3 regions of the Mesorhizobium sp. P3_B5 genome follow, and region 3 is predicted to be linked to each of the others. Evidence: predicted binding sites of a transcription regulator. Region 3 holds the regulator's gene; each other region holds the start of a gene.
The links. The regulator PhoB, encoded in region 3, activates phosphate uptake and scavenging genes when phosphate is short. The targets are predictions, from matches to a motif close to TGTCATNNANCTGTCAT.
Positions count from the first base shown of each region.

Region 1: a site for PhoB is predicted at 5,949-5,965, ahead of AC1DVW_RS02795 (acid phosphatase). Genes of this name have one in related genera too.
Region 2: a site for PhoB is predicted at 3,575-3,591, ahead of AC1DVW_RS08570 (ceramide glucosyltransferase). Genes of this name have one in related genera too.

Region 1 is NZ_JBFUGR010000001.1:569,511-579,121, forward strand. Features, by position in the region: gene AC1DVW_RS02770 (ATP-binding cassette domain-containing protein) at 68-901, shown strand; gene AC1DVW_RS02775 (sugar ABC transporter permease) at 898-2,157, shown strand; gene AC1DVW_RS02780 (SDR family oxidoreductase) at 2,184-2,912, shown strand; gene AC1DVW_RS02785 (FGGY-family carbohydrate kinase) at 3,015-4,622, shown strand; gene AC1DVW_RS02790 (cytochrome-c peroxidase) at 4,636-5,907, opposite strand; gene AC1DVW_RS02795 (acid phosphatase) at 6,112-7,650, shown strand; gene AC1DVW_RS02800 (phosphatidate cytidylyltransferase) at 7,675-8,607, opposite strand; gene AC1DVW_RS02805 (lysophospholipid acyltransferase family protein) at 8,628-9,296, opposite strand; gene AC1DVW_RS02810 (hypothetical protein) at 9,305-9,611, opposite strand, start outside.
Region 2 is NZ_JBFUGR010000002.1:759,124-768,734, forward strand. Features, by position in the region: gene AC1DVW_RS08550 (acetylornithine transaminase) at 1-848, shown strand, start outside; gene argF (ornithine carbamoyltransferase) at 866-1,777, shown strand; gene AC1DVW_RS08560 (Hsp33 family molecular chaperone) at 1,873-2,904, shown strand; gene apaG (Co2+/Mg2+ efflux protein ApaG) at 3,097-3,489, opposite strand; gene AC1DVW_RS08570 (ceramide glucosyltransferase) at 3,699-4,853, shown strand; gene AC1DVW_RS08575 (O-succinylhomoserine sulfhydrylase) at 4,884-6,074, opposite strand; SAM riboswitch at 6,132-6,209, opposite strand; gene AC1DVW_RS08580 (2'-deoxycytidine 5'-triphosphate deaminase) at 6,353-7,447, shown strand; gene AC1DVW_RS08585 (ABC transporter substrate-binding protein) at 7,540-8,313, shown strand; gene araD1 (AraD1 family protein) at 8,510-9,502, opposite strand.
Region 3 is NZ_JBFUGR010000007.1:110,698-120,308, reverse strand. Features, by position in the region: gene AC1DVW_RS19295 (ATP-binding cassette domain-containing protein) at 1-734, opposite strand, end outside; gene AC1DVW_RS19290 (sugar ABC transporter permease) at 748-2,079, opposite strand; gene xylF (D-xylose ABC transporter substrate-binding protein) at 2,230-3,270, opposite strand; gene AC1DVW_RS19280 (ROK family protein) at 3,542-4,789, shown strand; gene phoB (phosphate regulon transcriptional regulator PhoB) at 5,128-5,817, opposite strand; gene phoU (phosphate signaling complex protein PhoU) at 5,837-6,544, opposite strand; gene pstB (phosphate ABC transporter ATP-binding protein PstB) at 6,586-7,410, opposite strand; gene pstA (phosphate ABC transporter permease PstA) at 7,428-8,744, opposite strand; gene pstC (phosphate ABC transporter permease subunit PstC) at 8,741-9,611, opposite strand, start outside.

The sequences.
Region 1 (9,611 bases), on a different contig from region 3:
CAGGTCCGGCCGCCCTTGCGGCGGCCGGACGTCAAAACAACCGGCCTTCCGGAAAGGTTTGCCATCCATGACCGACATTTCTGACGGACCGGTTGCCACAGGCGAGCTGGTGCTCAGCCTGCGCGGCATCTCGAAGAATTTCGGCGCCGTGTCGGCGCTGACCGATATCGATCTCGACGTGCATGCCGGCGAGGTGGTGGCGCTGGTCGGCGACAATGGCGCCGGCAAATCGACGCTGGTCAAGATCCTTGCCGGCGTCCACCAACCGAGTTCGGGAACGATCAATTTCCGTGGCCGGCAAGTGACCATGCCCGACCCCAGTGCGGCGCTGACGCTCGGCATCGCCACCGTCTTCCAGGACCTGGCGCTGTGCGAAAACCTCGACGTCGTCGCCAACATTTTTCTTGGCAAGGAGCTCAATCCGCTGCGGCTGGATGAGGTGGCGATGGAGATCCGCGCCTGGACGCTGCTCAACGAATTGTCGGCGCGCATTCCGAGCGTCCGCGAAGCGGTCGCCTCGCTGTCCGGTGGCCAGCGCCAGACCGTGGCGATTGCCCGCTCGCTGCTGCTTGAGCCGAAACTCATCCTGCTCGACGAGCCGACAGCCGCACTCGGCGTCGCCCAGACCGCGGAGGTGCTGAACCTGATCGACCGGGTGCGCGAGCGCGGCCTCGGCGTGCTGATGATCAGCCACAATATGGAAGACGTGCGCGCCGTCGCCGACCGCATCGTCGTGCTCAGGCTCGGCCGCAACAATGGTGTCTTCGAACCCGACGCTTCGAACCAGGAACTGGTCAGCGCCATCACCGGCGCCTCCAACAATGCGGTATCGCGCCGTGCCGAGCGACGCAGGCTGGAGCAAAAACCCGGGCATGAGCACAAGCAGGAGCAGCGGCCATGAGCGCGGAGCCCAAGCACGACACCTCGGCGTCGACGGCGCTCGACCGCAGCGACGTGCGCGTCAAGCATGCGACAGGCGTTGGCGGCACGATCAGCGCCTTCCTCGACCGCGTGCGTTCCGGCGATCTCGGCTCGCTGCCGGTGGTCGTCGGGCTGGTGATAATCTGGACGGTGTTCACCACGCTCAATCCGGTGTTCGTCTCCTCGAGCAATCTCGTCAATCTTTTGTTCGACTGCTCGACCGTCGGCGTCATTGCGCTCGGCATCGTCTGCGTGCTGATGGTCGGCGAGATCGATCTCTCGGTCGGCTCGATCAGCGGCTTTGCCTCGGCGCTTGTCGGCACGCTATGGGTCAACCAGGGCTGGCCGGTGGCGCTCGCCATCCTTGCCGCCGTCGCCTTCGGCGCGCTGATCGGCTCGCTCTATGCGCTGCTGTTCAATCGACTTGGCATGCCGAGCTTCGTCTCGACGCTGGCCGGCCTGCTCGCGGTGCTCGGGCTGCAGCTCTACATCCTCGGCTCCACCGGTTCGATCAACCTGCCTTACGGTTCGAACCTGGTGAATTTCGGCCAGCTGCTGGTCATGCCCAAATGGGTGTCTTTCGGACTGGCGGCGGTACCCGGCATCGTCATGCTGATCACCGGCCTGCGCACCGTCAGCCGCCGCCGCGCCGTCAACCTGTCGGCGCCGTCGGTTAGCGGCCTGATCGTAAAGGTCGCCGCCTTGACCATCGTGCTGGAGCTGATCGTCGCCTATCTCAACCAGGCACGCGGCATCCCGTGGATGTTCGGCCTGTTCGTCGGCCTGGTCGTGGCGATGAACTATGCGCTGACCCGCACCAAATGGGGCCGCTCGATGACCGCCGTCGGCGGCAATCGCGAAGCCGCGCGCCGCGCAGGCATCAAGGTGCGGCTGATCTATCTCAGCGCCTTTGCGATGTGCTCGATGTTCGCCGCCCTCGGCGGCGTGCTGTCGGCCGCACGCCTTGCCTCGGCCAGCCAGCAGGCCGGCACCGGCGACGTCAACCTCAACGCCATCGCGGCGGCCGTCATCGGCGGCACCAGCCTGTTCGGCGGCCGCGGCAGCGCCTATTCGGCGCTGCTCGGCATCATCGTCATCCAGTCGATCGCCAGCGGGCTGACGCTGCTCGACCTGTCGTCGTCGCTTCGCTACATGATCACCGGCGCCGTTCTGGCGATCGCGGTCATCGTCGACTCCCTGGCGCGCCGTTCGCGGGTTTCCCACGGCCGAGCCTGAACCCAGTAGACAGGAAGACCATCGAAATGGCTCAGGATTTGAGTGGAAAAGTCGCGGCAATCACCGGCGCCGCCTCGGGCATTGGGCTCGAATGTGCCAGGGCGCTGATCGCCGCCGGCGTACGGGTCGTGTTGGTCGACCGCGCCGAGGACAGGCTGAAGGAGGTTTGCGCGGAGCTTGGGCCGCAGGCGATCCCGGTGGTGGTCGATCTGATGAAGCCGTCGAGCGTCGCCACCATGATGCCTGAGATTCTGGAGAAGGCCGGCCAGCTCGACATATTCCATGCCAATGCCGGCGCCTATGTCGGCGGCGAGATCCTCGGCGGCGATCCCGATGCCTGGGACCGCATGCTGAACCTCAACATCAATGCGGTATTCCGTTCCGTGCACGCCGTGCTGCCGCACATGGTCGAACGCAAGACCGGCGACATCATCGTCACCAGCTCGATCGCCGGGCTCGTACCCGTCGTCTGGGAGCCGATCTACACCGCCTCCAAACATGCCGTGCAGGCCTTCGTTCACACGGTCCGCCGCCAGGTCGCCAAGCACGGCCTGCGCGTCGGCGCCGTGGCGCCAGGACCCGTGGTGACGGCGCTGATCAGCGACTGGCCAAAGGAGAAGCTCGACGAGGAGCTGGCCGCCGGCGGCCTGATGCAACCCGCCGAGGTCGCCGAAGCCGTGCTGTTCATGCTGACGCGGCCAAGGAACATCACCATCCGGGATCTGGTGATCCTGCCGCAGAGCAATGATTTGTAGGAGCGAATAGGGAGTAGCGAATAGCGAATAGGAAAATTATCGCTCGCTATTCGCTATTCGCTATTCGCTATTCGCTATTCGCCAATTCCTCGAGGTTCCCCCATGCCCCCACACTTCCTCGGCATCGATGTCGGCACCGGCAGCGCCAGGGCAGGGGTGTTCGACGCTGAGGGCGCCATGCTGGCGTCGGCCAAGCGCGACATCGCACTGTTCATCGAGCCGGGCGAGATCGCCGAGCAGTCGAGCGACGACATCTGGCGCGCGGTCTGCGCCAGCGTGCGCGAGGCGGTTGCGAAGTCCGGGCTTGGTCCGCGCGATATTGCCGGCATCGGCTTCGACGCGACCTGTTCACTGGTGGTGATCGGGCAGGGCGGTGCACCGTTGCCGGTTGGCCGCTCGGGCGACAGCCAGCGCAACATCATCGTCTGGATGGACCATCGCGCCCTCGACCAGACGCAGCGCATCAATGCCGGCAAGCATCGCGTGCTCGACTATGTCGGCGGCACCATTTCGCCGGAGATGGAGACGCCCAAGCTCTTGTGGCTAAGTGAAAACCTGCCCGTGAGTTTTGCCGCGGCCGAGCATTTCTTCGACCTGACCGACTATCTCACCTGGCGCTCGACCGGCAGCCTGGCGCGCTCGATCTGCACCGTGACCTGCAAATGGACCTATCTCGGGCATGAGCGGCGCTGGGACGAGGCCTATTTCCGCGCCATCGGCCTCGGCCAGCTCGCCGACGAAGGCTTTGCCCGCATCGGCACCGAGATCGCCGAAGGCGGCACCGCACTCGCTCAAGGATTGACCGGAACTGCCGCCAACGAACTCGGTCTGCTGCCGGGAACGCCGGTCGCCGCCGGTCTGATCGATGCCCATGCCGGCGGTGTCGGCACCGTCGGTGGTAAGGGAGATGTCGGCACATTGCAGTCGCGCATGGCCTATGTCTTCGGCACCTCGGCCTGCACCATGGCCAGCACCAACGAGCCCGCCTTCGTGCCTGGCGTCTGGGGCCCGTATTTCTCCTCGATGGTGCCGGGCCTATGGCTCAATGAAGGCGGCCAGTCGGCGGCGGGCGCGGCGATCGATCATCTCATCGCCTTTCACCCGGCCTCGGCCGAAGTGTTAGTGCGAGCCAAGGCGCAAGGCATCGGCCTCGCTGCCTGGCTTGGCCAGCAGGCGGCGACGCAGTCCGCCGGACTGTCAGAGGCGGCGCGTCTGGCGGATGGCCTGCACGTCGTGCCCGAATTCCTCGGCAACCGCTCGCCCTTCGCCGACCCCGAAGCCAAGGCGCTGATCGCCGGGCTGGGCATGGACACTTCCCTCGAAAATCTGGTCGCGCTCTATGTCGCCGGCCTGTGCGGGATCGGCTATGGCGTGCGCCAGATCGTGGCAGCGATGGCCGGGAAAAATATCGCCATCGACACCATCGTCGTCAGCGGCGGCGCCGCGCAGAGCGAACTGGTCCGTCAACTGCTGGCCGACACCACAGGACTGACCGTGGCCGGATCGACCTCGCCCGAACCGGTACTGCTGGGATCGGCCATGTTGGGCGCGGTGGCGGCGAAGACTTATCCCGACGTGATATCGGCGATGACCGGCATGTCGCGCATCGGCGAGATCTATCGTCCGGCCGGCGGAGTGAAAGCCTGGCACGACAAGCGCTTCACTGCCTTCGAACTGCTACAACGGGCAGGGCGCGCGATCCGCGGCTGAGCCGATCCGAAACTCAACGCGCCGCGTCGGCCTGCTGGTCGGCGTCGATGAGGGTTTGGAGAAAGGCGACGATGTCGTCGATCTCGGGATCGGTCAGCGCCGGTCTGTCGCCGGGCTTTTTGCCGAAGGGCGGGTCCTGGTTGAGGTTGGGCCAGTAAGCTTTGGGCAGATCGTCGTTCTTGCGAACCGTGCCGTCGGTGGCCTTTGGATACCAGCGGCCGGGATCGATATCGCGGCTCGCATAGAAGGCGACAGCGTCGCGCAGCGAGTGGAAATATCCATTGTGGAAGAAGCTCTTGCGCAGCGCGACGTTGCGCAGCGTCGGCGTGCGGAACAGGCCGCAATACGCGGCCCGGCCCTTGAGGTCGGTGCGCAGCGGGCCGCACAGGCCGAGATCGAAATAATTCGGATCGGCATTGGCGGGAAGCGCCGGATTGCGCGGCACGCCGATGCCGAGGAAACCATAATCGGTGAACTGCGGCGGCTCGCCGTCATTGGCCGGCTCGCTGAGGTGGCAGCTGGCGCAATTGCCCTTGGCTTCATCCTCGAACAAAGCGCGCCCGCGCAATTCCTGCGCCGACAGTGTCGCTTTGCCGGCGAGGAAGTCGTCGTAGCGGCTGGAATAGGGATAGAAATCGGCGGCACTCTGCTCGAACGTCCCGAGCGCTTCGGCAGCGGCGTCGAAAGCATCGTCCGGATGGTCGAATACCTGGTCGCCGAAAACCGCTTTGAAATCGTCGGCATAGGCGGCCTTGCGCAGTGCGGCAGCGACATCGCCGGCATTTTTGTTGGCCATCTCGAAGGGCGACAACAGCGGGATCTTCGCCTGGTCCTGCCCGCGATCGACGCGGCCGTCCCAGGTCAGGCCGCCGGTCGCACCATTGTCGACGCTCTCATCGCCTTCGTCGTCGGAATCGTAAAAATGCTCGGTGAAGGCAGGCGTCGCCTGGAGGTAGCGCAGCGACGGCACGGCGCGCAGTCCCGGCTGGTCCATCTTGGGCCCGCCCATCTCGACTGGGGTGGCCGAGGCCGGACCAAAGGCATGCTTCGGATCATGGCAGGAAGAGCAGGATTGCAGCCCCGAGGCCGACAGCGACGGATCGAAGAACAGCTTGCGGCCAAGCGCGGTCAGGGCCGTCGCCCTGGCAAAGGCTTGCGCGCGCGACAGCGGCCCGGGATGCATGCCATCCGGCTCGGCCGTGGCTCCCGGCGCGATCACGGCGAGGCCAACCACCGATGCCGCGACGATCGCGATCACCTGGCCTTTCCATCGTCCAGCAGTCATGTGGCTCAGTCCGATTTTCGTTGCGGAAATAAGGAAGCACTGCAACGGCTTGATGACCGGTCCCCGCGCTCACGCAACCGTGTTCGCAAAGGTCGAGACTGTCACAAAGGTGACAAGGCATCGAAGTACCTGCATGCCTATGGTTCGTCGCCCCCCCGGCCATGCACTGCCCCTCTAGCCACCACCCAGCCATGAGGTATTTCCATGTCGAGGCTCAAGCTCTTCAATTCGCTTTATCTGGCCGGCTCAGCGCTGGCTTCCTTCACGACCATCGCCGGCGCCGCTCCCGCCGGCTACGACAAGATCGATACTGTCGTCGTCATCTATGCCGAAAACCGCAGCTTCGATAATCTTTATGGCGGCTTCCCTGGCGCCAATGGCCTGTCCAACGTGTCGGCCGACCAGGTGCGCCAGCTCGACCGCGACGGCAAGCCGCTGGCCGAATTGCCGCCGGCCTGGGGCGGCCTGACCGGCAAGGGTGTCACCCCGCCGGTGACCGAAGCGCAGACCGCGCATCTGGCCAATGCGTGCTTCGCCATCGACGATCCGAATGGCTTCAATCTGAAGACATCGGTCATCACCCGCGACCTCTGGCATCGCTTCTATCAGGAGCAGATGCAGATCAATGGCGGCCGCAACGACAAGTTCGTCGCCTGGGCCGATTCGGGCAGCGTCGTCATGGGCCATTATGACGGCTCCGTCCTGCCGATGTGGGCGGTGGCGAAGAAATACGTGCTGGCCGACAATTTCTTCCAGGGCGCCTTCGGCGGCTCCTTCCTCAACCATTTCCAGATCGCCTGCGCTTGCGTGCCGGTCTATCCCCATGCCGACACCAGCCCGATCAAGGATCAGATCGCGGTTGTTGACGCCGATGGCAAGACGCTGAAGGTCGCCGACAACTCGCCGCCCTCGGCGCTCGGCGGCGCGCCGAAATTCGTCAATGACGGCGCCATCACGCCTGATTTCTACGCGGTTAATACCATGCAGCCACCCTATCAGCCGAGCGCCAACAAGCCGGCCGCAGGCGGCGACAAGGCGCTGGCCGATCCGGCGGCGCCGACCACGCTGCCGCCACAGCACGAGATCACCATCGGCGATCTCTTGTCGCTGCGGGGCATCGCCTGGGCCTGGTACTCCGGCGCCTGGCAGGCCGCGCTCGACGGCAAGAATGCGACGCCGGTGCCGAACTTCCAGTTCCATCACCAGCCCTACAATTACTTCGCCGCCTATGCGCCCGGCACGGCTGCCCGCGCCGAGCACCTGAAGGACGGCGGCCTCGACGGCGTGGCGTTCATCAAGGACATTGACGACGGCAAGCTGCCTGCGGTGAGCTTCTACAAGCCGCAGGGCAATCTCAACGAGCATGGTGGCTATGCCGATGTCGGCAGCGGCGACCAGCATCTCGCCGCCATCGTTTCGCATCTGGAGAAAAGCCCGCAATGGGGCCACATGCTGGTCGTCGTCACCTATGACGAAAACGGCGGCTTCTGGGATCACGTCGCGCCGCCGAAGGCGGATCGCTGGGGGCCGGGCAACCGCATCCCGGCCTTCATCATCTCGCCCTATGCCAAAGCGGGTACCGTCGATCACACGCAATACGATACGACGTCGATCCTGCGCTTCATCACCGCGCGCTACGATTTGCCGGTGCTGCCCGGTATCGTCGCTCGCGACAAGGCGCTGCGCAACAACGACCAGCCGCCGATGGGCGATCTGAGCGCAGCACTTAATCTCAGCCGCTAGACCGATCCGGACGTACTCGTTCTCTCACACGGTCCAGAAATAACGGACCGTGTGAAAGAACACCGGGGCGGCGAAGACCAGGCTGTCGGCGCGGTCCATCATGCCGCCATGGCCTTCGATCAGATGGCCCCAGTCCTTGACGCCCTGGTCGCGCTTGATGGCCGATGCGACCAGCCCGCCGAGAAAACCCATCAGGCAGGCGATGAAGGCGACGCCTGCTGCCTGTAGCGGCGAAAACGGTGTCAGGAACGACAGCAGTGCGCCGAGCAGGCTCGACGCCGCCAGTCCGCCGACCAGCCCTTCCCAGGTTTTTGATGGCGAGACGGAGGGCGACAGAAGGTGTTTTCCGAACAGCTTGCCGAAAATATATTGCAGCACGTCGCTGCCTTGCACGGTGATGATCAAGAAGGCGATCAGCAACAGGTTGCGGCCTTCGAAGCCGGGCACGTTGAGCGTCAGCAGCGCCGGCACATGGCTGACGAAATAGACCGAGATCATGATCGCCCATTGCTGCGCCGAAACGCGCTCGAGGAAGCGCTCGGTGTCGCCATTGAGCGCTGTGATCGCCGGCATCAAAAGGAAGCAGTAGACCGGGATGAAAATAGTGAAGAGCCCGTACCAGGCGGTCCACACCAGCCAGTACTGGAACGGGATGATGATGCCGAACATGCCCAGCAGCACCCAGTGGTCGCTGCGCCGGCTGTGCGTCAGCGTCACGAATTCGCGCAGCGCCGCAAACGAGATCAGCGCAAACAGGATGGTCATGCCGGTGCGGCCGGAAAAGAAGGCAACCGTGATCGCCACCACCATCACCCACCAGGCGTTGATGCGCTGGTTGAGGTTGGTGAGCCCCGACGACAGTGGCTTGGGCGCCCGCCACGACAGGATGCCGGCGACGAGGCTCGCAGTCGACAGCACGCCGACCAGGCCGATTACCAGGATCATGGTTTCATGCATCGGCGGCAGCGAAAGTGGCATCAGTCGTCTCGATCCGGGCGGGGGTTGAGCGCAAGCAGCGTCTGGCGGGCGCGCTCGAGAAAGGCGCGGCGCTCTTCGCCGGGCGCAATCGTCACCGCCGGGCCGAAGACGACGCGGCACAGAAGCGGCACCGGCAGGAACTGGCCCTTGGGCAGCACGCGCGACATGTTCTCGATCCAGCACGGGATCAGCTCGACCTCGGGCCGCGCCATCGACAGATTGTAGAGGCCGGAGCGGAACGGCAGCAATTCCGCATCGGTGGTGTTGCGGGTGCCCTCGGGAAACAGGATCAGCGAATGGCCGTCGTCGAGCACCGACAGCATGATCGAAATCGGGTTCTGCGTCTCGTCGGTCCATTGCCGGTGGATGAGCACGGAGGACAGCATGTCCTCGGCAATAAAGCGCCGCAGCCGCGACTTGCCCCAATATTCGGCCGCCGCCACGGCATGGGTGCGGGCGCGCACCTTTTCGCTGAGGCAGGCCGACAAAAGGATGAAGTCGCCATGGCTGGCATGGTTGGCGAAATAGATGCGCTGCCGCTCCGACGGCTGGCTGCCATTCCAGATCGGCCGTACGCCGGTCACCACCCAAGCCAGCGCCGACAGGCCGACCGAGGTCACTGTCTGCAGCAAGGTGAAGGTGTTGGCGCGAATATGAAGCTTTGTCATCGACGGGCTCAAAGGAATGCCGCGACGAACGAGGCCAACGCAAACAGGGCGAAGGCGATTCGCTGCTCCACCAGCAGGTGGCGCGTGCCTGTGATGCGCTGGTCGAGCGTGCGGCCGCCGGCAGCGGTTGGTTTCAGCCGCATGCGCGCCAGCAAATCGTCGACTGCGGCACCCCCGCCGGCCTCGCTGGCGTGACTGGCCATCAGCCGAAACAGCAGCGCGTCGAAGGCAAGCAAGGCGGAGAGGGCGAGGGTGGCTACGGCACTCGCCGCGGCAACCAGCCACGCGACCGCTACCGGTGTCGTCTGCGGCGCG
Region 2 (9,611 bases), on a different contig from region 3:
CCGAGCGCTTTCGCGTCATTACCTTCGAAGGCGCCTTCCATGGCCGCACCCTGGCGACCATCGCCGCCGGCGGCCAGTATAAATATCTGGAAGGCTTTGGGCCCAAGGTCGAAGGTTTCGACCAGGTCGGCTTCGACGACATCGACGCCGCCGAAAAGGCAATCACGCCGGAGACCGCCGCGATCCTGATCGAGCCGGTGCAGGGCGAGGGCGGTATCCGCCCGGTGCCGACGCAGTCGCTGAAGCGGCTGCGGCAGCTGTGCGAGCAGCACGGCCTGCTCTTGATCTTCGACGAGGTTCAGTGCGGCATCGGCCGCACCGGAAAGCTGTTCGCCCATGAATGGGCGGGCGTCACTCCCGACCTGATGGCGATTGCCAAGGGCATTGGCGGCGGCTTCCCGATGGGCGCTTGCCTTGCGACTAACGAGGCCGCGGTCGGCATGACCGCTGGCGTGCACGGAACCACCTTCGGCGGCAATCCGCTGGCCATGGCGGTCGGCAACGCCGTGCTCGACGTGGTGCTGGAAGACGGCTTCCTCGAGGACGTCCAGCGCAAGGCGCTGCTGATGAAGCAGGGGCTGGCGAGTGTCGCCGACGAATTCCCCGATGTCATCGAAGGCATCAGGGGCACCGGGCTGATGCTCGGCCTCAAATGCGCGATGCCCAACACCAAGGTCAACATGGCCTTGCGCGACCAGCATCTGCTGGCGGTGCCCGCCGGCGACAACGTCATTCGCCTGCTGCCGCCGCTTACCGTCACCGACGCCGAGATCCACGAGGCGCTCGACCGCATCCGCGCCGGTGCCCGGGGCCTGGCCGACGCCATCGCCGCGGCTGCCGCGAAGTAATCCCGGAACCATTCCTGATGTCACTTCGCCATTTCACCGATCTTTCCGCCGTTTCCGAAGGCGATCTGCGCTTCATGCTGGACGACGCGGTGCTGCGAAAGGCCAGGCTCAAGGCCGGCGAGCGGACAAAGCCGCTCGAAGGCAAGGTGCTGGCGATGATCTTCGACAAGCCGTCGACGCGCACGCGCGTGTCGTTTGACGTCGGCATGCGCCAGCTTGGCGGCGAGACCATCATGCTGACCGGCACCGAGATGCAACTAGGCCGCTCCGAAACCATCGCCGACACCGCCAAGGTGCTGTCGCGCTATGTCGATGCGATCATGATCCGCACCACCTCGCATGAGCGGCTGCTTGAATTGACCGAGAACGCAACGATCCCCGTCATCAACGGGCTGACCGACGACACCCACCCTTGCCAGCTGATGGCCGACATCATGACCTTCGAGGAGCATCGTGGTCCGGTGGCCGGCAAGACCATCGCCTGGACCGGCGACGGCAACAATGTGCTGCATTCGCTGCTCGAGGCCTCGGCGCGGTTCCAGTTCAACCTGAATGTCGCCGTGCCCGAGGGCAGCGAGCCGGCGCAGAAACATATCGACTGGTCGAAGGCGCATGGCGGCAAGCTGAGCTTCACCCGCTCGCCCGAGGAAGCCGTGCATGAGGCCGATTGCATCGTCACCGACTGCTGGGTGTCGATGGGTCAGGAACATCGCGCCCGCGGTCACAATGTGTTCTCGCCCTATCAGGTCAATGCAGCCCTGATGGCGAAGGCCAAGCCGGACGCCCTGTTCATGCACTGCTTGCCGGCGCATCGCGGCGAGGAGGTGACCGACGAGGTCATCGACGGACCGCATTCGGTGGTCTTCGACGAGGCCGAGAACCGGCTTCACGCCCAGAAGGCCGTGCTCGCCTGGTGCTTGGGCGCTTGATGTGTCTGGGCGCTTGATCTGGGGCGGCGCGATGCCTATCTGCGCCGCATCACGCAAATCAAGCGCGTTTGGACGCATGCACCCCAGGGGGCGGCATGGCCGCGCCCTGGAGCTTTGTCATGTTGGAAACGCATCAAGTGACTGAACATCACCTCAAACTCGGCGAATTCGGCTATGCCGGCGACGATCACGTCGTGCCCTTCGAGGTCGGCCCGCTCGACGTGCGCGGCCGCACGGTCCAGCTCGGGCCGATGCTCGACGCCATCCTCAGCCGCCACGACTATCCCGAGCCGGTCGCCCGGCTGCTGGCGGAAGCCTGTGTGCTGACGGTGTTGCTTGGCACCTCGCTCAAGTTCGAGGGCAAGTTTATCCTGCAGACCCGCACCGACGGGCCGGTCGACATGCTGGTCGCGGATTTCTCCACGCCATCGGCCTTGCGGGCCTATGCGCGCTTCGATGCCGACCGGCTGGAAGCCTTGATCGCTACCGGCGAAACGTCGCAGCAGACGTTGCTCGGCAGCGGCGTTTTGGCGCTGACCATCGACCAGGGCGCCCACACGCAGCGCTACCAGGGCATCGTCCAGCTCGACGGCGAAACGCTGGAAGATGCGGCACGCACCTATTTCCGCCAGTCGGAGCAGATCCCGACCGATCTCAGGCTGTCGGTGGCCAAGCTGCTGACGCCAGGTCCTCGTGGCGCCCGTGAGCAGTGGCGCGCCGGTGGCATCCTGGCGCAGTTCCTGCCGCAATCGCCCGAACGCATGCGCGTGCCTGACATTTCGGGCGGCGACGGCGATCCGCGCGACGTGACGCATGAACCGGCCGACAATTCCTGGCAGGAACTGGTGGCGCTGCTCGGCACCATCGAGCCGACCGAACTGATCGACCCGACGATCGGCGCCGAGCGGCTGCTCTACCGGCTGTTCCATGAGCACGGCGTGCGCGTCTTCGGCGGCGTTCCAGTCGCCGACCAGTGCTCATGCTCCAGGGACAAGATCCGCGGCATCCTCGAGGGCTTTTCGGCGCAGGAGATCAAGGACAGCACCGAGGACGGTGGCATCCACGTCGCCTGCGAGTTCTGCTCGAAGCAGTATGACTTCGATCCGGCGGAGTTTGCGGCTCAGTAACCTCTCTTCCTTCTCCCCGTTCTACGGGGAGAAGGTGCCCGAAGGGCGGATGAGGGGCAGCGCGACCGTCGGCAAATGGCAGCGGCAATACACTCAGACGCGCTTGTACATGGAAGATAATCTCAGGGACCGGCGCCGCCCCTCATTGCCCTGCCGGGCATTTCTCCCCGTATTGAGACGGGGAGAAAGACGCTAGTTCACCGTCCGCCGTGTCCCTGGCAGATCCAGCGAAAACGCCGGGATGGCGATGTCGAACGTCTCGCCCCGCTTGTTGCGCATGGTGTAGTGGCCGACCATGATGCCGGACGGCGTCGAGAGCGGGCAGCCGGACGTGTATTGATAGCTGTCGCCGGGGTTGAGTTCGGGCTGGTCGCCGACAACGCCGGCACCGCGCACTTCCTCGACCCGGCCGGTGCCGTCGGTGATGTGCCAATAGCGCGACAAAAGCTGCACGAAATCGTCCGACTGGTTGTCGATGGTTATCTGATAGCCCCAGACATAGCGGTTCTCGGAGGGATCCGAGCGATCCTCCAGATAGAACGGCCTGACCTGCACTTCGATGTTGCGCGTAACGGCGCGGTACATGGGCTACTCCAAGGCAATGTGAGCGGAACTGTCGGCGCTCTCCCCGGCCCGGTCAACGACCTCAAGCGCAGGTGCCGACAAACAATGTCATTTAAGTGACACATGACAATGATGGTGTGTCCGGACTGTGCCGGGCGACTCAAGCGCTCTGTCGAACCGTTCAAAAATGGCTATTTGCGGCCGGCTTTTCCCGGAGTGACCAGATCTCGATGGAACTGACAGTCATAGCCGCAGCCCTGCTTTCGATAGCCCTGCTTCTTTCAAATCTCGCCGGCATCCTGCTCGCTTCATTCATGCTGAGACGGCGGCGCTCCATCGCGCCGCCCGCCGGCAAGGCGCCGGGGGTGTCGATCGTGGTCCCGGCGCGTGGCGTCGAGCCATTTACCGAGGAGACCCTGGCACGCGCCTTCTCGCTCGACTGGCCGCGCTATGAGCTGCTCTTCTGCGTCGCCCACGCCGACGATCCGGTGGTCAAGATGATAAACAGGACGATTGCCCGGGTTCCCGAGATACCGGCCCGGCTGCTGTTTGGCGATGACCGCATCAGCGGCAATCCGAAGCTCAACAATTGCGTCAAGGGTTGGGAAGCGGCCCGCCACCAATGGGTCATCCTTGCAGATTCCAACGTGCTGATGCCCATGGACTATGTCCAGCATCTGCTGGCGGCATGGCGCGACGACACCGGCCTCGTCTGCTCGACGCCGATCGGCTCGCGGCCGGCCGGGTTCTGGGCGGAGGTCGAATGCGCGTTCCTCAACACGCTGCAGGCGCGCTGGCAATATACCGGCGACGCGCTTGGCCTCGGCTTTGCCCAGGGCAAGAGCATGCTGTGGAACAAGCCGATGCTCGATGCCAATGGCGGCATCCGCGCACTGGCCGCCGAGATCGCCGAGGACGCCGCCGCGACCAAGCTGGTCAATGGGCTCGGGCTGCGCGTCAATCTTGTCGCCTCGCCCTTCGAGCAGCCGCTTGGCCAACGTAGTTTCGACGAAATCTGGTCGCGCCAGGCGCGTTGGGCGCGCTTGCGCCGCGTCACCTTCCCGCTGTTCTTCGCGCCCGAGATATTCACTGGCGTGGCGGTGCCACTGGTGCTGGCGCTGTTGGCGGCGGCGGGCGCCGGCTTCAGCCTGCCGGCAACCGCGCTCGCCGTGCTCGCACTCGCCTACCTGCCGGAATGCGCCCTGGCCTGGGGCAAGGGCTGGTACCTGTCGCCGCGCATGATCCCGGCGCTGATGGCGCGCGACGTGATGCTGCCCGCCCTCTGGGTGCGCGGCTGGCTCGGCGGCGCCGTCGACTGGCGCGGCAACGCGATGACCATCGGCACCAAGGCAGCCGAACTGGAAGAGACGCCGTCGGGCGCCTGAGCGCCCGCGCCTTGTCGTATCGGGCGAAGCCTATTTTGCCGACTTCAGCGCCTGCTCGATATCTGCGAGCAGATCGTCCGCATCCTCGAGGCCGACGGAGAGCCTCAGCGTTCCCGGCCCGATGCCGAGTTCGGCGCGCGCCTCGTCGCTCAGATTCTTGTGAGTCGTCGTCGCCGGATGGGTGATCAGGCTCTTGGCATCGCCGAGATTGTTGGAGATCAGCACGATGTCGAGCGCGTTCTGCAAGGCGAAGGCCGCCTGCTTGCCGCCCTTGACGTCGAGGCAGATCAGCGTCGAGCCACCCGACATCTGCTTCTTGACGACCGCCGCCTGCGGGTGGTCGGCGCGGCCCGGATAGATGACGCGGGCGATTTCCGGCCGCCCGGCCAGGAAATCGGCGATCTTGCCGGCGCTTTCGGTCTGCTGGCGCACGCGCAGTGGCAGCGTCTCCAGGCCCTTCAGCAGCGTCCAGGCGTTGAACGGCGACAGGCTGGGGCCGGTGTGGCGGAAATAGTCGTGCAGGTTCTCGTCGATCCACTTCTTGTCCGACAGGATGACGCCGCCGAGACAGCGTCCCTGGCCGTCAATATGCTTGGTCGCCGAATAGACGACGATGTGGGCGCCGAGCTGCAAAGGCTTCTGCTGCAAGGGGGTGGCAAAGACGTTGTCGACGATCAGCCGCGCGCCGATCGAATTGGCGAGCGCAGCAACTGCGGCGATGTCGATCACTTCCAGTGTCGGGTTGGTCGGGCTTTCCAGGAAGAACAGTTGTGTGTTCGGCCTCACCGCCTTTTCCCAATTGGCGATGTCGGTGCCGTCGACCAGCGTTGCCTCGATGCCGTATTTCGGCGCCAGCGTCTCGATCACCCAGCGGCAGGAACCGAACAGCGCGCGCGCCGCCACGATGTGGTCGCCGGCCTTGGCGCTGCACAGAAGGGCTGCGGTCACCGCCGCCATGCCGGACGCGGTGGCGCGCGCGTCTTCCGCGCCTTCAAGCGCGCACATGCGCTTTTCGAACATGTCGACGGTCGGATTGGCGTAGCGCGAATAGATGAAACCCGGCTCTTCGCCCTTGAAGCGCGCTTCGGCTGCCTGCGCCGTCTCATAGACATAGCCCTGGGTGAGGTACATCGCCTCCGACGTTTCGCCGAATTGGGAACGCAAGGTCCCTGCATGCACGAGTGCTGTCTGAGGCTTCCAGTTACGCTTCTTGGTGCTCATCGCTTTTGTTCCAGACACAAAAAAACCGGCCGCGAAAGTCGCAACCGGTCCATACGGCCTTGCGGCCCGACGGTCCTTTAGCGACTTGTTTAACGTGGCTGCAAGCCGACCGGCCAAATCACCACGGGATAACGACCCTTTAGACCTGCACCGCGCTTGCGTCAATTCCCGGCTTGATTAAGAGGTTTGTACCAAGCAGGTTCCGCAAAAGTGTTACACGGTTTTGCGGCAAGAACCTGCGACAAAAAAAGAGTCGCGGCCTTCAAGCGGAGCCAGCTTTGCGGCAGACCGGCATTCTTCCCGATCAGGATATTTCCGCGTTGTTCCAGTCGGGCGCGCTGAAGTCGCCGCGTGCGCTCGATGCCGACCAGATCCAGCCGGCCAGCCTCGATCTCAGGCTCGGCGCCAAAGCGTGGCGGGTGCGCGCTTCCTTTTTGCCCGGGCCGGGCCACAAGGTCGCCGAAAAGCTCGATCGGCTGAAACTGCACGAAATCGATCTCGCCGAAGGCGCGGTGCTTGAAACCGGCTGCGTCTACATCGTGCCGCTGCTCGAAGGCCTGGCGCTGCCTGCCGACATTTCCGCATCGGCCAACCCGAAGAGTTCGACCGGACGGCTCGACATCTTCACCCGGGTGATGACCGATCGCGGCCACGAGTTCGACAAGATCGCCGCCGGCTATGACGGTCCGCTCTACCTGGAGGTCAGCCCGCGCACCTTCCCGATCGTCGTGCGCACCGGCTCGCGGCTGTCGCAGATCCGCTTCCGCACCGGCAATGCGCTCTTGTCGGAGGCAGAACTGAGCGAACTCCACCGCGCCGAGATGCTGGTGGCCACCGAGCCGCCCAACATTTCCGGCGGCGGCATCGCGCTGTCGATCGATCTCGACGGCGACAAGGATGGGCTGGTCGGCTATCGCGGCAAGCATCACACAGGCCTTGTCGATGTCGACAAGCGTGCCGCCCAGGATGTCGTCGACTTCTGGGAGCCGCTCTATAAGCGCGGCGCTGGCGAACTGGTGCTCGATCCCGACGAGTTTTACATACTGGTGTCGCGCGAGGCGGTGCATGTGCCGCCGCTCTACGCCGCCGAGATGACGCCCTTCGATCCGCTGGTCGGCGAATTCCGCGTTCACTATGCCGGCTTCTTCGATCCGGGTTTTGGCCATTCGGCATCAGGCGGCACCGGCAGCCGGGCGGTGCTCGAAGTGCGCAGCCACGAAGTGCCGTTTATCCTCGACCATGGCCAGATCGTCGGGCGGCTGGTCTACGAGCACATGCTGAAGCGGCCGCAGGCGCTCTACGGCACCGATCTCGGCTCCAACTACCAGGCGCAAGGCCTGAAGCTGTCCAAGCATTTCCGCGCCGCGCGCTGATCTTCCTTGTCACCGTGAGACCTTGCCTGACCCGGAGCGCCATGCTTGGCTGTGCCGACCGTCATGATGACTTAACTGCAAGGGGAACAAGAATGCGGATTTCGAGATGGATCCTATCGGCGGCAAGCGCCGCCATGTTGGTCATTGCTGCCGGCTCCTTTTCGGCACAGGCCGCGGAGAAACTGAAGATCGGCACCGAGGGTGCCTATCCGCCGTTCAACACCATCACGCCGGACGGCAAGGTCGTCGGCTTCGACATCGACATCGCCGATGCGCTTTGCGCGCAGATGAAGGTCGAGTGCGAGATCGTCACGCAGGACTGGGACGGCATCATTCCTGCCCTCCAGGCCAAGAAGTTCGACGCCATCATCGCCTCGATGAGCATCACCGAGGAACGCAAGAAACAGGTCGCCTTCACCAACAAATATTACACCACGCCGCTTGCCATGGTGGCCCTGAAGGACAGCGAGCTCACCTCGACTGAAGCGGCGGCACTTGCCGGCAAGACGGTGGGCGCCCAAGCGTCGACCACCCAGGCCGATTATGCCCAGGACGTCTATGGCAAGGCCGGCGCCGAGGCCAAGCTCTATCCGACCCAGGAAGAAGCGATCACCGATCTGACCAACGGCCGCCTCGATGCCGTCATCTCGGACAAGTTCGTGCTGGTCGACTGGATGAAGAAGGCGAGCAACGGCTGCTGCAAGATGATCGGCGACATCAAGGGCACCGAGACGCAGGCCGGCATCGCGGTTCGCCTGGAAGACACAGAGCTTCGCGACAAGCTCAACGCCGCCATCGACGCCATCGTCGCCGACGGCACCTACAAGAAGATCCAGGCAAAGTATTTCGACTTCGATATTTATTGAGGTTGCAGCTGCCAATCTCCCCCCTCGTGGGGGAGATGCCCGGCAGGGCAGAGGGGGGCGCGAAGGATCGCCGACCTTGCACCATTTGGCCAGCCGAGAACAGTTGAAGGCGAAGTTATTCGATTGAGACGTTGGAGGGACAGCGCCCCCCTCTGGCCTGCCGGCCATCTCCCCCACGAGGGGGGAGATTACGCTGTCACAACGCCTTCACCGCCACCTTCACCGGCTGCTCGATTTCGAGCGGGTTGCGCAGCGGCAGGCCGAAATCCTTGGCTTCGATTTCGAACGTGTCGCCGGCCTCGGTCCTGATACCGTCGGCAAACGAAAGCGTCGCCGTGCCGAACATGTGCACATGCACGTCGCCCGGCTGGCGGAAGGCCGAATATTTGAAATGGTGATGTTCGAGATTGGCGATGGTGTGCGACATGTTCGCCTCGCCCGACAGGAACGGCTTTTCCCAAAGCACCTTGCCGTCGCGAACGATGCGCGAGGCGCCTCGGATGTCGGACGGCAGGTCGCCGATCAGGATCTCCGGTCCGAATGAGGCGTTGCGCAGCTTCGAATGCGCCAGGAACAGATAGTTGACGCGCTCGGTGACGTGGTCGGAAAACTCGTTCGACAGCGTGAAGCCGACGCGGAACGGCGCGCCGTCATCGCCAATGACATAGATGCCGGCGACTTCCGGCTCCTCGCCGGCGTCCTGCGCGAAAGCCGGCGACATGAGTGGCGCACCCGGCGCCACCGCCATGGTGCCGTTGCCCTTGTAGAACCATTCCGGCTGCACGCCGGTCTGGCCTTTCGCCGGCTTGCCGCCTTCCAGCCCCATGCGGAACATCTTCATCGAATCGGTGAGCTGCTCCTCGCCGTCGGTGCTGAGCTTCTTGTGCATGGAATCGCGCGTTGCCGCAGAGCCCAGATGCGTCAGCCCGGTGCCGGTGAGGTGCAGATGCGCGGGGTCTGGATGGTTGATCGGCGACAGCAGCCGCCCCTTCTTGTAGGCGGCGTCGAGATCGACGGTCTCGCCGAAGCCCTTGCGCTCGATGAGCGCAACCAGTCCGGTGCCGGTGCGCGCGGCCTCCATCGCCAGCGAATAGACGCTGCGGGCGCCATTGATGATCCGGGTCTTGCCGCCGTTGCGGGCGACGACGCGGATCGTCTCGGCGTCGTCGAGGATCTGGGAGATCAGCATGATATACCCTCTCTCTGGTGACTAGGCCCGGCTGCCGGCGTGGCAAACCCTGACCGTCGCGGCTCGGTACCATTCCGCGCCACGGGTGAAATTCTTCGTCGGGATAGCG
Region 3 (9,611 bases):
ATCATGCCGAGCACCTCGTCCTGGGTCACATCGGTGGTGCGCGCCGTGCCGACGACCTGGCCATTCTTCATCACGCAGACCCGGTCGGCGAGTTCGAATACGTCATGAATGTCATGGCTGATCAGGAAGATGCCGATGCCGTCGGCCTTGAGCTGCTTGACCAGTTCGCCGACCTGCGCCGTTTCCTGCGGTCCAAGTGCCGCCGTCGGTTCGTCCATGATCAGGATGCGGGCGTTGAACAGGATGGCGCGCGCGATCGCCACCGACTGGCGCTGGCCGCCCGACAGCTTGATCACCGGCTCCTTGAAGCGCTGGAAGCGGGGATTGAGCCGGCCCATAACCTTGCGTGCCTCGGCTTCCATGGCGACATCGTCGAGCGTGCCCCAGCCGGTCATCAGCTCACGGCCGAGGAACAGATTGGCGGCAGCGTCGACATTGTCGGCCAGCGCCAGCGTCTGGTAGATGGTTTCGATGCCGTATTTCTTGGCATCGCGCGGGTTGGAGATCGCAGCCTCCTGACCGTTGACGAAGATCTGGCCCGCGTCGCGCTTGTAGGCGCCGGACAGGATCTTGATCAAGGTCGACTTGCCGGCGCCGTTATGGCCGAGCAGCGCCACGACCTCGCCCGGGAAAAGATCGATGGACGCATCGTCGACGGCGCGAATGCCGCCAAAGGCGATCGAGATGTTGCGCATGTCGATCAGCGCGGTGCCCGTGGGAGCAGTTTTTTCCATGATCGTTCCTCCCCTAGACGCGCTTGCGATAAACGGTGTCGAGCCAGACGGCGATGACCAGAACGGCACCGACGACGATGCTCTGCAGCGGCGAGTCGATGCCGAGCAGCACCATGCCGGATTGCAGCGACTGCATCAGCAGCGCGCCGAGCATGGCGCCCAACACCGTTCCGGCGCCGCCGGCCAGCGACGTGCCGCCGATGACGGCGGCGGCGATGACCAGCAGCTCGTCCAGCGTGCCCAGTGCATTGGTCGACGCGTTGAGGCGGGCCGACGAGATCGCCGCGCTGATCGTCGCCAGCACGCCCATGATCATGAACACCTTCATGGTCACCCAGCGCGTGTTGATGCCGGCAAGTTCCGCCGCCTCCGGATTGCCGCCGATGGCGAAAACATAGCGGCCGAAACGGGTACGCTTGGTGATGAAGGTCATGATGATGCCGACAGTCACCGCCATCAGCACCGGTATGGCGATGCCATGCGCGATGAACAGCCCGCCTTCGGGAAGGGTGATGCCGTTCTGCTGCGCGTATTGGCGCACGATGCCGATCGGCCATGGATAGGAATTGGCGATCCAGACGGCGCCGAGGATGGCCACGCAAGCGACCACGCCAAGCAAGGTCTCAGCCCAGACGGGGCGCAATGGAAAGCTGAACCGCTTGCGTTGCGAGCGGCCGTTGAGCAGCGCGAAGGCAACCGCCGCACAGGCGACGACACCGACGATCCAGCTGGCCGTGGCGCCGATCGAGCCGCGTGGTCCGCCACCCATCAGCTGGAAGGTGGCGTCGAGCGGCGCGACCGTGCGGCCGCTGGTGATCAGCCATGCCATGCCGCGCCAGACCAGCAGGCCGCCCAGCGTCACGATGAAGGCCGGAACCTCCATATAGGCGATGATGAAGCCCTGGAACGCGCCGATCAGCAGACCAAGCACCACGCCGACGGCCAGCGCGATGATCCAGAGCCAGGGATTTCCAAGTTGGAAGCCGATGACGCGAATGAGGAATTCGGCCTGCGCCACGCCCATGATCATGCCGATCACGCCTTCGACGGAACCGACCGAAAGGTCGATGTTGCGCATGACGATGACCAGCACCATGCCGGTCGCCATGATCGCGACCGAGGAGGTCTGCACCGACAGGTTCCACAGATTGCGCGGCGTCAGGAAAAGCCCGCCCGACAGGATGTGTATGCCGATCCAGATGACCAGCAGCGCGCCAACCATGCCGAGCATGCGCGTATCGAGCTCGGTAGCCCTGAGGAACCGCCCGACGGCGCTGAGTTCGGATGCACGCGCCCGGTCTGCGGCAGTGCTGGCGACCGGCTGATTAGAGGTCGTATCGGTCATGCTATCCTCCCACCGGTTTGCCGTCTGGCGCGGATGCCGGAACATGGATGCTATTTGCTTTCCGCGATCATTTGAAGCGGAAAGCCCCTTGAGAAACGCCGCGGCTTTTGGGCCGCGGCGCCGAAATTTGGAACCGATAGCGGTCCGGTTTTAGTTGCAGGCCGCAACGCTGCCAGCAGTGACGCCAGCGCAGACTTCGTCCTTCTTGATCCAGCCGGCATCGATGACGACGTTGAGGTTGTCCTTGGTGATGGCAACCGGGGTCAGGAACAGCGACTTGACGGTGTTGCCGCCAGGCGTCGTGAAGTCCTTGGCGCCGGCAATGTCGCCGGTCTTCTTGCCGTCGGCCAGCTGCGAGGCGATCTCGGCGGCGTTCTTGCCGAGTTCGCGCGCGTCCTTCCACACCGACACGGTCTGCGTGCCGAGTGCGATGCGGTTCAGCGCGGCGTGGTCGCCGTCCTGGCCCGACACCGGCACGGTTCCGGCCAACCCTTGAGCCGTCAGCGCGGCGACGACGCCGCCGGCGGTGCCGTCATTGGCTGCAACCACCGCATCGACCTTGTTGTCATTGGCGGTCAGGAACTGTTCCATGTTCTTCTGGGCATTGGCGGGCAGCCAGCCGTCCGTATAGGCCTCACCGACATTCTTGATCTTGCCGCCGTCGATGGCTTCCTTCAGCACTTCCATGGAACCGGCGAACAGGAAATCGGCATTCGGATCGGCACCCGAGCCCTTGATGAAGACGTAGTTGCCTTCCGGCTTGGCCTTGAACACTTCGCGGGCCTGCATGCGGCCGACTTCCTTGTTGTCGAAGGTCAGGTAGAAGACATCCTTGTTCTCGATCAGGCGGTCATAGCCGACGACCGGAATGCCTTCGTCCAGTGCCTTCTGCACCGCCGGGCCGATGGCCGATGCATCCTGCGCAAGGATGATCAGCGCGTTGGCGCCCTGCGAAATCAGGCTCTCGACATCGGTCAGCTGCTTGCCGGGATTGGACTGCGCGTCGGCGGAGATGTACTTGTCGCCGGCGGCCTCGATCGCCGTCTTCATCGCCGCTTCGTCGGTCTTCCAACGCTCTTCCTGGAAATTCGACCACGAAACGCCAATGACCTTGTCCTTCGCCTGTGCGACCGACGCCAACGTCAACGACATGGCGACACCCGCCAGCATGGCGACTGCAAATTTCTTCATGATATCCTCCCTAAATCGCGCGCAGCGCGACAAACTGGCCCGAAGGCCGGCACAAAGGCTCTATTTTTTCGAGCCTCGAAAAAATAGTGGTCCAACGTCGGAGCGCTGTCAACATCGATTCTGATGGATTTTGATGTGTCGCTGACTTTTTTTCGAGGCTCGCAATAAATAATGACAGTGCCGCCGGCTTCTGCCAATATTTGGCCGGTGTCACCGACTGCCTTCAATATCATCAGAGGCCGCGAGGACGACCGGGAGGAAAACAAAAAAGATGTCGGTTGGAATCCGCCACGACGATTTGCGCCGCCGCAACCGGGCGATGGTGCTTTCGGCCGTGCGCCGCGCCGGCCAGCCGTCGCGGACCGAGATCGCGGCGACCACCGGCCTCAGCCACTCGACCATATCGGCGATCTCCGCCGACCTGATCGGGGAAGGCATCCTGGCCGAGAGCAAGGCCAGCGAAGCTGTTTCGCTGAAACGCGGCCGGCCGCAAGTCGGTCTCGGGCTCAATCCGGAAGCAGCCGCTGTGATGACAGTGGTGCTGTCGCTGAATTTCCTTTCCGTCGCTGTCATCGACTACGCCGGCCAGGTGGTGGCCGAAGAGCAGCGCCGGCTGGACACGCTGACCATGCCGCGCGACGAACTGATCGGCGAATGTGTCGCCATAGTCAGGCGTCGGCTCGAGGATCCCGACCTCGACACCCACAGCGTCGCCCGCATCGCCATGGGCATCCAGGGCATCACCGATTCGCACGCCCGCGCCATGCTGTGGTCGCCGATCACGCCGCAGACCGACATCGCCTTCGCCGACATACTGGAAGGCGAATTCGGCATTCCGGCCACCATGGAAAACGACTGCAACATGATGGCGGTGGCGCTGCAGTGGCGCGATCCGGTCCGCTACCACGACGATTTCATCGCCATCCTTTTGTCGCACGGCATCGGCATGGGACTGGTGCTGAAGGGCGAGCTGTTCACCGGCACCCATTCCTCGGGCGGCGAGTTCGGCCACATGATCCATCGCCCGGGCGGGGCGCTGTGTCGTTGCGGGCGGCGCGGCTGCGTCGAGGCCTATGCCGGCAACTACGCCATCTGGCGCAACGCCAGGCAATTGGGCGAGGACGCCGAGCCGGTCGCCGATGTCAGCGACGCCGACATGCGGGCGCTCGCCGTCGCGGCACGTGAGAAAGACGGACCGGAGCGCGAGGCCTACCGCAAGGCCGGCGAAGCGCTTGGCTTCGGCCTCGGCAGCCTGTTTGCGCTGATCGATCCGGCGCCGGTCGCCATGGTCGGCGTCAGCGCCGCCGCCTTCGACCTGATCGAACCGGCGCTGCGCGAGGCCATCGCCCAGACCGCCGGCGGCCAGCACTCGAAATCGATCTCCTTCGACACCGAACCGAACGAATTGCCACTGATCCGCGAAGGCTGCGCCATGCGGGCACTGAGCTTCGTCGACCAGGAGATCTTCGCGCCGGGCGGGCAGGCACGGGCTGGCGCTATCGGGAAAGACGTGGCCTGAGGACGACGTCAATCATTGATGCCGCAGATTGTCGCCGACTTTAGAGATTGGCCGAAGCCGTCCCAACGTCGTCATCCCAGGGCGAAGCAGGAGCGAAGCTCCGTCGCGGAGACCCTGGGATCCATGCCGTGAAATCGGTCAAAGAATTCAACGGGGCAGAATTCTGCACAGTAGCAACGCCTTGAGGTCGCGGCATGGATCCTTGGGTCTGCGCCGCGTCGCTACGCTCCTTGCTTCGCCCAAGGATGACGAAGCCATGAGCGGGCTGAGCCAATCATCGACGCGTGAGGTCCGGGAGTGGACGCATTCAACCAATAAACGCTTCCGCGCCGAGGGACCTAGTCTTCGCGGATCGCATAACCGGCGCCCCGAATGGTTCGGATGACATCTGGCATGCGGCCATTGTTGACCGCCTTGCGCAACCGGCCGACATGCACGTCCACCGTGCGTTCGTCGATATAGATCGTCTCGCCCCAGACATTGTCGAGCAACTGGCTGCGCGAGAACACCCGGCCAGGATGACGCATCATGAACTCGAGCAGGCGGAATTCGGTCGGCCCGAGCCGGATCTCGCTTTTCTTGCGATAGACCCTGTGCGATTCGCGGTCGAGCACGATGTCGCCGACCTTCAGCACGCTGGACAGCACTTCCGGCTTGGCGCGGCGCAGCAGCGCCTTGACCCTGGCCATGAACTCCGGCGTCGAGAACGGCTTGACCAGATAGTCGTCGGCGCCGGTCGAGAGGCCGCGCACGCGGTCGCTCTCTTCGCCACGCGCGGTCAGCATGATGATCGGCAGCCGCTCGGTTTCGGGCCGCATCCTGAGACGCCGGCACAGCTCGATGCCGGAAACCGCCGGAACCATCCAGTCCAGCACCAGCAGGTCGGGCACGTTTTCCTGCAGGCGGATCTCAGCTTCGTCGCCGCGCGTCACCACCTCGACCTGGTAGCCTTCGGATTCGAGATTGTAGCGGAGGAGCAGGCCTAGCGGCTCCTCGTCCTCCACCACCATGATGCGTGGCGCGATCATCGGCTGGTCACCCTTGTCGTCATGCCGCCGGCGCGGACATCGCCGTCTCGTCCTGCTTCGGACGATTGGCGGGCAGCTGCGTGCCGGTCAAAACATAATACGCATTTTCGGCGATGTTGGTGACATGGTCGCCGATGCGCTCGAGGTTCTTGGCGCAGAACAGGAGGTGCGTGCACGCGGTGATGTTGCGCGGATCTTCCATCATGTAGGTCAAAAGCTCGCGGAACACCGATGTGTATTTGACGTCGATGCGCTCGTCGTCGTTTCTGAGCTTGGCGAGCGCTGCCGCATCGGCGGCGGCATATTCCTCGACCACCCCTTGCACCTGGATGAGCACAAGTTGAGCCATCGCATCGATGGAATGCGACAGGTCGCGCGGCGTGACGCTGAGGCCGACGGTGCCGACGCGCTTGGCGATGTTCTTGGCGAGATCGCCGATACGCTCGAGGTCGCCGGCCATGCGGATCGACCCGACCACTGCGCGCAAATCGTTGGCCATCGGCTGGCGCTTGGCGATCAGCGTGATGGCGCGGTCGTCCAGCTCGCGCTGGCGCGCATCCATGATGGCGTCGTCGGAGACGACGCGCTGCGCCAGGGCGTTGTCCGAATTGAGCAGCGCCTTGGTCGAGCCGCTGACCATCGAGCCGGCGAGATCGCCCATGTCGCGGATCAGCTTGCTGATCTGCCCCAGCTCTTCATCGAAAGATGCGACGGTATGTTCACCCATGATCCTAGTCCTCGTGCCTGAAACTTCGCTGCCGGAACCGCTCAGCCGAACCGGCCGGTAATGTAGTCCTGGGTGCGCTTGTCGTCGGGGTTGGTGAACATCTTGTCGGTGGCGCCCTCCTCGACGAGGTAGCCGAGATGGAACATCGCCGTGCGCTGCGACACGCGCGCCGCCTGCTGCATCGAGTGGGTGACGATGACGATCGTGTAGTTCTGGCGCAGTTCGTCGATCAGTTCCTCGACACGGGCGGTGGCGATCGGATCGAGCGCCGAGCAGGGCTCGTCCATCAGGATCACCTCGGGCGACACGGCAATGGCGCGCGCGATGCACAGACGCTGCTGCTGGCCGCCGGAAAGGCCGGTGCCGGGTTCCTGCAAGCGGTCCTTGACCTCGTTCCAGATCGCCGCCTTCTTCAGGCTCGACTCGACGATCTGATCCATGTCGGCCTTGCGCTTGGCCAGTCCATGGATGCGCGGGCCGTAGGCGACGTTCTCGTAGATCGACTTCGGGAACGGATTGGGCTTCTGGAACACCATGCCGACGCGCGCCCTCAGTTCGACGACGTCGATGCTCTTGTCGTAGATATCCTCTTCGTCCAGCGTGATCTTGCCGGTCACCCGCGCCGAATCGATGGTGTCGTTCATGCGGTTGAGGCAGCGCAGGAAGGTCGACTTGCCGCAGCCCGACGGGCCGATCAGCGCCGTCACCTGGTTGAGGCGCACGTCGAGATTGACGTCGAACAACGCCTGCTTCTCGCCGTAGAACACGCCGACCTTGTCGCCGCGCATTTTGATCACTTCGTTCGACTTGGCGTTCATTTTATCGCCCACAGCGTTTTCAAGGGACTGTTCGGTCATGATGTTCATACCAAAATGCCTTTTTTCTACCAGCGCCGCTCGAACCGGCGCCGAAGCACGATCGCGGTGATGTTCATGGCCATGAGGAAGACCAGCAGGATGATGATGGCGCCGGACATGCGTTCGACGAAGGCGCGTTCGGCCTCGTTCGCCCACAGGTAGATCTGCACCGGCAGCGCCGTCGCCGGATCGAAAGGTGTCTTCGGATAGTCGGCAACGAAGGCGACCATACCGATCAAGAGCAGCGGCGCGGTTTCGCCGAGCGCGCGCGCCAGGCCGATGATGGTGCCGGTGAGAATGCCGGGGGCGGCTAGCGGCAGGATATGCTGGAACACCATCTGCATCTTGGAAGCGCCAAGACCAAGCGCTGCCGCGCGGATCGACGGCGGCACGGCGGCCAGTGCCGCACGCGTCGCGATGATGATCGTCGGCAGCGTCATCAGCGTCAGCACCAGGCCGCCGACGAAAGCGGCCGAGCGCGGCATGCCGAGGAAGTTGATGAAGACGGCAAGGCCGAGAAGGCCGAAGACGATCGACGGCACCGCGGCCAGATTGTTGATGTTGACCTCGATCAGGTCGGTGAACCGGTTCTTCTTGGCGAATTCCTCCAGATAGATGGAGGCGGCGACGCCGATCGGCAGCGCCAGCAAAAGCACGATCACCATCATGTAGAGCGAGCCGATGATCGCCACGCCCATGCCGGATGTTTCCGGACGGCTGGAAGCTCCGTAGGTGAACAGGCCGGTGTTGAAGTGCTCGGCCATCACGCCGTCCGCCTTCAGCTTGTTCATCCAGGCGATCTGCTGGTCGGAAACCTTGCGGCGCGCTTCCTCGACGCCGAGGTCGATCTGGCCCTTGAAGGCCGAGTCGAGATTGGCGGCGGCCAGGATGTTGACGTCACGCGTCGTGCCGATGACCGACGGATCGGCGGCGACGATGTCGCGCAGCTGGACGCGGGCGCCTTCGGACAGGAAGCCCTTGAGCTGTTTGATAGCCGGCTTGTCGTCGGGAGAAATGCCGAGCTTGGCGATCAGCGCGTTTTCGGCAAGCTTGGGATAGTTCGCCTTGATCAGCACACTGGGATCGGTGGCCCGCTTGTTGGAAGGATCGATCACCTTCGCGTCGAAGTTGACAGGCAGCGACACCGTCGTCTGCCAGAAGGCGGTGTAACCCTTCGAGACAATGGTGACGAGGATGATGGCCAGGAAGGCAAGGCCGACGGAAATCGCCAGCATGCCATAGATGCGGAAGCGGCGCTCCGCGGCATAGCGGGCCTTCAGCCCGATGTCGCGGCGCGGATGAGCGGCGGCCCGGACCATCGTGTCCATGGGAATGTCGGTCATTCGTACTGCTCCCGGTATTTGCGCACGATGTAGAGCGCGACGATATTCATCACCAGCGTCAACGCGAACAGCGTCAGGCCGAGCGCGAAGGCGACCAGCGTCTGCGGCGAATTGAACTCGAGGTCGCCCGTCAGCTGGTTGACGATCTTGACGGTGATGGTCGTCATCGCCTCGAACGGGTTGATGGTGAGATTGGCGGCGACACCTGCCGCCAGCACGACGATCATCGTCTCGCCGATGGCGCGCGAAGCCGTCAACAGGATGGCGCCGACAATGCCGGGAAGTGCCGCCGGCAGGATGACGCGCTTGATTGTCTCGGAGCGGGTCGCGCCGAGGCCGAGCGAGCCGTCGCGCATGGCGCGCGGCACCGCCGTGATGATGTCATCGGACAGCGAAGACACGACCGGGATCAGCATGACGCCCATGACCAGGCCGGCGGTGAAAATGCTCTGGCCCTGGATGAAGGGCGAGCCGCCCGTCAGCGCCGCGGAGAGATCGCGCAGGAACGGCCCCAGCGTGACCACCGCGAAGATGCCGTAGACGATGGTCGGTATGCCGGCGAGCAGTTCCAGCGCCGGCTTGACCACAGAGCGCAGCCGGGGCGTTGCATATTCGGCCATGTAGACCGCCGACATCAGCCCGATCGGCACCGCGACAACGAGCGCGACCGCTGCGATATAGAGCGTGCCGGCAAGCAGCGGGATCAGGCCGAACTGGCCCTGGCTCCCGCCCGAACCGGCAGCGGAGAAACGCGGATCCCAGACCGTGCCGAAGAAGAAACTCGCCGGCGACACGCTTTCGAAAAAGGTGATCGTCTGGAACAGCATGGAAAGCACGATGCCGACCGTGGTCAGGATGGCGATGGTG